Thalassobaculum sp. OXR-137: one gene and its partner. The protein of the gene in region 1 interacts with the protein of each later gene in a pairwise test. Links are inferred from orthologs where the notes say so. Each region holds a gene or a part of one and is shown on either strand. Other genes may lie near its edges.

What was found. The genes of interacting proteins can lie anywhere in the genome.
Region 2: the proteins of T8K17_RS13250 (region 1) and T8K17_RS12670 interact in binary tests that used the Escherichia coli proteins (3 or more experiments, as listed by UniProt). The link is inferred for Thalassobaculum sp. OXR-137 from one-to-one orthologs.

What each region holds. Positions count from the first base shown.
Region 1 is NZ_CP139715.1:2,802,101-2,805,166, forward strand. The notes cover bases 15-3,010. They hold T8K17_RS13250 (sulfurtransferase TusA family protein), read left to right. Parts: upstream 15-1,390; coding sequence 1,391-1,630; downstream 1,631-3,010. Other genes in these bases: T8K17_RS13240 (LysR family transcriptional regulator), read left to right, coding at 15-344; T8K17_RS13245 (DUF1194 domain-containing protein), read left to right, coding at 700-1,401; T8K17_RS13255 (dihydroxy-acid dehydratase), read left to right, coding at 2,125-3,010. Also shown: more of T8K17_RS13240, read left to right, coding at 1-14; more of T8K17_RS13255, read left to right, coding at 3,011-3,066. UniProt on the Escherichia coli protein: Sulfur carrier protein involved in sulfur trafficking in the cell. Part of a sulfur-relay system required for 2-thiolation during synthesis of 2-thiouridine of the modified wobble base 5-methylaminomethyl-2-thiouridine (mnm(5)s(2)U) in tRNA.
Region 2 is NZ_CP139715.1:2,689,710-2,692,743, forward strand. What follows is about bases 66-3,029. They hold T8K17_RS12670 (cysteine desulfurase family protein), read left to right. Parts: upstream 66-974; coding sequence 975-2,084; downstream 2,085-3,029. Other genes in these bases: T8K17_RS12665 (Rrf2 family transcriptional regulator), read left to right, coding at 378-839; tenA (thiaminase II), read left to right, coding at 2,108-2,794; mnmA (tRNA 2-thiouridine(34) synthase MnmA), read left to right, coding at 2,854-3,029. Outside these bases: T8K17_RS12660 (alpha/beta hydrolase), read right to left, coding at 1-2; more of mnmA, read left to right, coding at 3,030-3,034. UniProt on the Escherichia coli protein: Master enzyme that delivers sulfur to a number of partners involved in Fe-S cluster assembly, tRNA modification or cofactor biosynthesis. Catalyzes the removal of elemental sulfur from cysteine to produce alanine.

The DNA.
Region 1 (3,066 bases):
TGATCGACTGGCTGGACGGGTTTCCGGAGAACGCGCCGGTGAGCTGGCTGCGTCAGCAGATGGGCGGGCGGCCGCCGGCCTTCGCCACCAATCCGGCCAGCGCCCGCCTCGCCGCCGCCCGGGCGGGGATCGGCATCGCCCTGGTGCCCTGCATGGTGGGCGACGAAGCCCGCGATGTCGTCCGGGTGCTGCCCGGCACCGAGATCCCCGGCGTGGACCTCTGGCTGCTGGTCCACCGCGACCTGTCGAAGCTAGCGCGGATCCGCGCGGTGCTGGACTTCATCCACGAGCGCGCCCAGGCCGAGGCCGACCGGATCGCCGGCAGGACCGCGCCCCGATCCTGACCCCGGGTCGGAGCGATTACCGGCCGCTCGTGGCATTCCTCACGGCATTGCGAGTTGATCGCTGCCACCCTGCCACTTTGAATTCCTGAAGTGCTGCTACTCGCACATGTGACAGACACCTTCGAGCGATGGGGCTGTGGATGTGATGTGGACAATTTTTGGCCTTCGGAATCATAGGCGATCCGCCGAAACCGACTTGGATTTTAAAGTTAAAAATTCGCCGGATCGTCGGTTGAGCGAAAAGCGGCGGGTTTCTCCCCTTGGTGGCCTTTCGGCGCTTCGGCACATATCCACAGGCTGGACCGGGTTTTTTCTGTTGGCGGCGCTGGTCTTAACCCCCGTCGCGCAGGCCCAGGTGCAGGTCCAGACCGGGTCCCCGATCGAGGTCGATCTGGAACTGGTTTTCGCCTCGGACGGGTCGGGATCGATCGACGACGAGGAGCTCCGTTTCCAGCGTCAGGGCTATGCCGCGGCCCTTGCCGACCAGCGGGTGCAGGACGTGATCGCCGCCGGTCCGCTCGGCCGGATCGCGGTGGCCTTCGTGGAATGGGGCGCGCCGGAGAGCCAGCACACCATCGTCGACTGGACCGTCATCGCCGGCCGCGACGACGCCCTGGCTTGGGGCGCGAAGCTGCTGGCGGCCCCTCGGGCGGCCTATGGCTACAACTCGATCAGCGAGGCCATCGCCTATTCCGCCGACCTGATCCGCACCAACGACATTCAGGGTGCCCGCAAGGTGATCGACCTGTCCGGCGACGGCCCGCAGATCGGCGGCCGGCCGCTCGCCCTGATCCGCTCGATGGCCGTCGCCGACGGCATCACCATCAACGGGCTGGTCGTCGCCAACCGCAATGTGCGCACCGGGCCGAGCGGCGAGCCGCTGGAGGAGCATTACGAGATGGACGTGATCGGCGGACTCGGCGCCTTCGTCGTGGTGGCGACCGAAGAGAGGGGCTTTACCCAGACCGTGCTGGCGAAGATGGTGCGGGAGATCGCCGACGCCCGGCCGACGGGTGCGGCGACGCAATTTGCCCAGGACACGCCGGATGAGCGCTGACGAACCGATTGCCAAATCCCTCGACGTGCGCGGCCTGAAATGTCCGCTGCCGGTGCTGAAGGCGCGCAAGACGATCGGACAGGTCGAGATCGGGGCGCTGCTGGAGGTGCTGGTCACCGATCCGGCGGCGGTGCTGGATTTCCGCCACTACGCCCGCCAATCCGGCCACGAACTGGTCGCGGCGGAGGAGGGCGAGGTCCTACGCTTCGTCCTGCGCCGCACGAGCTGAGACCGGGCGGACGCCGCGGTCCCGAGAGCTCCGATCGCCCAATAACCGACTTCCTGGACCCCTCCGGCCCTTCGCCGGAGGAGATCAAGGACCGTGCTCCGTCTACCGGGTGCCACGGTCCTGGATCTCCCCTCCCGGACGGGGTCCGGAAGGTCCGTCCAGGCAGTCGCGTTGGGAGAAGTCGCGTTGGGAAATGGGGCGAGGCGGCTACGCCGGTCTCGGCGCATGCTGTCGGCTCTCCTGCATTCCTGCATTTTCCCGACTTCCTGGACGTCCTGCCCGGACTCCGTCCGGGTGGGGCGATCCAGGATCGTGGCACGTCGCTGCCAGTGCCACGATCCTGGATCTCATCCGACCTTGCGGCCGGAGGCGTCCAGGAAGGCGCTGTGAGGGAAAAGATTGAAGGATCGCCGGGAGAGGCGTGTCCCTTCGATTTGCGCGCCTTCCCAATCCGCACCGCCCGCGACTATGGTGCGCGCGGGAGGAACCAAATAATGACCAATGACGAAACGCCCAAGGGCCTCGGACGCGGCCTGACCAACTACGGCGACAACGAGTTCAGCCTCTACCTGCGGCGCTCCATGGCCTCGTCCATGGGCTACAGCCGCGAGATGCTGGACAAGCCCGTGGTCGGGATCTGCTCCTCGGGGAGCGGCTTCAACAACTGCCACCGGCTGATGCCGGAACTGGTCGAGGCCACCAAGCGCGGGGTGCTCGCCGCCGGCGGCCTGCCGATCGAGTTCCCGACGATCTCCCTGGGCGAGACCTTCCTGAACCCGACCTCCCTGATGTACCGCAACCTGATGAGCATGGACGTGGAGGAGATGATCCGCGCCCAGCCGATGGACGCGGTCGTGGTGATCGGCGGCTGCGACAAGACCCTGCCGGCCCAGCTCATGGGGGCGGCCAACGCGGAAGTCCCGGTGGTCTACTGCGCCGTCGGCCCGATGCTGACCTCGCCCTATGACGGCGAGCGCCTGGGCGCGTGCACCGACTGCCGCCGGTTCTGGGGCAAGTACCGCGCCGGCGAGGTGTCGGACGAGGGCATCAAGCGGATCGAGGGCAGCCTCGCCACCACCGCCGGCACCTGCGCCGTCATGGGCACGGCCAGCACCATGGCCTGCATCGCCGAGGCCCTGGGCATGACCCTGCCGGGCACCGCTTCCATCCCGGGGGTCCATGCCGACCGCCTGCGCGCCGCCGAGGCATCGGGCGTGCGCGCCATGGAACTGGCGCTCGCCAAGGGCGACGACCGGCTGCTGCCGCGCGACATCATCACCGAGAAGTCGGTGGAGAATGCCCTGCGCGTTCTGCTCGCCATCGGCGGGTCGACCAACGCCATCGTCCACCTGACCGCCATCGCCGGCCGTCTCGGCATCCCCGTCGATCTCAACCGGCTGAACGTGATGTCGGACGAGACCCCGGTGCTGGTCGAC
Region 2 (3,034 bases), 110 kb from region 1 along the record:
ATTCTGGTGGAGTCCTCCGGATCGGCATTGAACCAGACCACATAGCGCGGCCGGCGCCCCTTGTCTAATCCGACGCTTGCGGCAGGGTCATTTGCGGCACGCATGGCGGAGATCGGAACGGCCCGTCCGCCCGTCAACCCCGCCCATTCCCGACGGCTCCGCATGAGTACGGCGGCGGGAAGCGGGATATTTGCGATTTCACACAAAATCATTGTGAAATCGTAAGACATGCTGCATTTCGCCTTGAATACCCGTACAAACCGAATTAGTTTTTTCCTTGGCTCGGTCGGGCGATGGGAACGGGACCTCCTCTCGCCAGAACAATCTTGGGGTGTCAGCCGCGTTTGGTCGCTGCTGCCAAGTGGAGAGGTCTGATCGTGAAACTCAGCACGAAGAGCCGGTACGCCGTCATGGCGATGTGTGATTTGGCGTCCAGTGCCCAGGGCCGGCCCATTTCGCTCGCCGAAATCGCCCAACGGCAGGATATTTCCCTGTCTTATCTCGAACAGCTGTTCGCCCGGCTCCGCCGCGCCGGACTGGTCCGCAGTGTGCGCGGACCCGGCGGCGGCTATCTGCCGGGCAAGGCGCTGGGCGACATGCGGATCGCCGAGATCGTCCAGGCCGTCGATATCGACAGTCCGCGCGGAAGTTGCACGCCCGGTGCGCCCCATTGCTGTTCCGAGAAGAACGCCACCTGCCAGACCCACGACCTGTGGGAGCAGCTCGGCAACCAGATGCTCTGGTATCTGAACCGGGTCACCGTCGAGCAGGTGCTGACCGGGAACGTTCCGGGTGCGACCACCGCGAAGGATCCCAAGGCCCAGGCTGCGGCCGATTGATGCGGTCGGCCGGTCGATCGGATCGCCGGCTGATCCGATCCCTGACCGGTGCGACCGAGCGCGAGTCCGGCCGGCGTTGACCCCGCGGGCCGGGACGCCTAAGCCTCTCGTCTTGCCCTGAACGGCGATGGCGGGATGACGACCTATCTCGATTACAATGCGACCGCGCCGATCCGTCCGTCGGTGATCGACGCCATGACGGAGGCGGCGCGGACCCACGGCAATCCGTCCTCGGTCCATGCCCAGGGGCGGGCCGCCCGGCACCGCATCGAGGCCGCGCGGCGGGCCGTGGCCGCCCTGGTCGGCCGGGAGGGCGCCGATGTCGTCTTCACCTCTGGCGGCACCGAGGCCGATGCCCTGGCCGTGCGCGGCCTGGGCCGCACCCCCATCCTGGTCTCCGCCATCGAGCACGACGCGGTCCTGGCCGCGGCTCCCGATGCGCCGCGCATCGCGGTGACCGGCGACGGGGTGATCGACCTGGCCGAGCTCGAGGCCCGGCTGACGCCGCAGACCCCCGGTCTGGTCTGCGTGATGTGGGCCAACAACGAGACCGGCGTGGTGCAGCCGATTGCCGAGATCGCCCGTCTCGCCCATGCCGCGGGGTGGCTGCTGCACGTGGACGCGGTCCAGGGTGCCGGACGGCTCGATCCCGCCGCGGTGGGGGAGGTCGATTCCCTGGCCCTGTCCGCCCATAAGATCGGCGGCCCGCCCGGCATTGGCGCCCTGGTGCTGCGCGACGGGCTCGCCGTGACCGCGCTGATCTGCGGCGGCGGACAGGAGCGGGGCCGCCGTTCCGGTACAGAGAATGACGTGGGCATCGCAGGGTTCGCCGTCGCCGCCCGCGAGGCGGCCGAGACGCGGGAGCCGGAAACCCGCCGGCTCATCGACCTGCGCGACCGGATCGCGGCCGGCGTGACCGCCGCCGCTCAGGAAGCCCGGATCATGGGGGCGGGAGCGGAGCGGCTGTGCAACACGCTCTCCATCGCCCTGCCGGGCGTGGCCGCGGAAACCCAGGTGATGGCCCTCGACCTCGCCGGCATCGCCGTCAGCGCCGGTTCGGCCTGCTCGTCGGGCAAGGTGAAGCGCTCCCACGTGCTCGACGCCATGCATCCGGGGGATCCGATCGCCGGCCAGGCCATCCGCGTCAGCCTCGGCTGGGCCAGCACGACGGAGGATGCCGATCGCTTCTTGCACGCCTGGGGCGCGATGCGCGACCGTCTGTCCCCCGCCGCATCCCAACCCTGACGTCGAAACGAAAGACCTGTCCGATGACCGAGATCGTGCCCGCCGGAAGTTTCCTTGGCCGTCTGATCGCCGCCTGCCCCGATGCCTGGGCGCGCTACACCGATCATGCCTTCGTGCGCGGCCTGGCCGACGGCACCCTGCCGCAGGCGGCTTTCCGGCACTATCTGGCCCAGGACTATCTCTTCCTGATCCATTTCGCCCGGGCCTACGCGCTGGCGGTCTACAAGGCCGACGACCTCGCCGAGATGCGCGCGGCCGCGGCCACGGTGAACGGCCTGCTCGACACCGAGATGAGCCTGCACGTGAAATATTGCGCCGGATGGGGGCTGACCGAACCGGAGATGGCCGCGATCCCCGAGGACCCGGCCTGCGTCGCCTATACCCGCTACGTGCTGGACCGGGGCATGGCGGGCGATCTGCTGGATCTGCAGGCGGCGCTGGCGCCCTGCGTGGTCGGCTACGGCGTCATCGGCGCCCGGATCGCCGCCGATCCGGCGACCGTGCGCGGCGACAGCAATCCGTATGAGGCCTGGATCGCCATGTATTCCGGCGCCGATTATCTCGACATCGTCCGTGGTGCCGTCGCCCAGTTCGACCGGCTGGCCGACAAGCGCGGCGGCGATGCCCGCTTCGCCTCCCTGTCGAAGACCTTCACCGCCGCCACCGAGCTGGAGGTCGATTTCTGGCAGATGGGACTGAACGCGGTCTGAAGGGGGCGCGGGGCCGCCGGGCTTGCGATCCGGGGCCCGCACCTGCATATCTCTGCCCCATGAGCCCGAAGAGCGACCCGTTCCCCGATCTGGATCTCGGCCTGCCCGGCCCGCGCAGCGCGCGGCGCGTGGTCGTTGCCATGTCCGGCGGCGTCGACAGTTCGGTCACGGCCGTCCTGCTGAAGGAGGCCGGTTACGACGTGGTCGGCATCACCCTGCAGCTTTACGACCACGGCATGA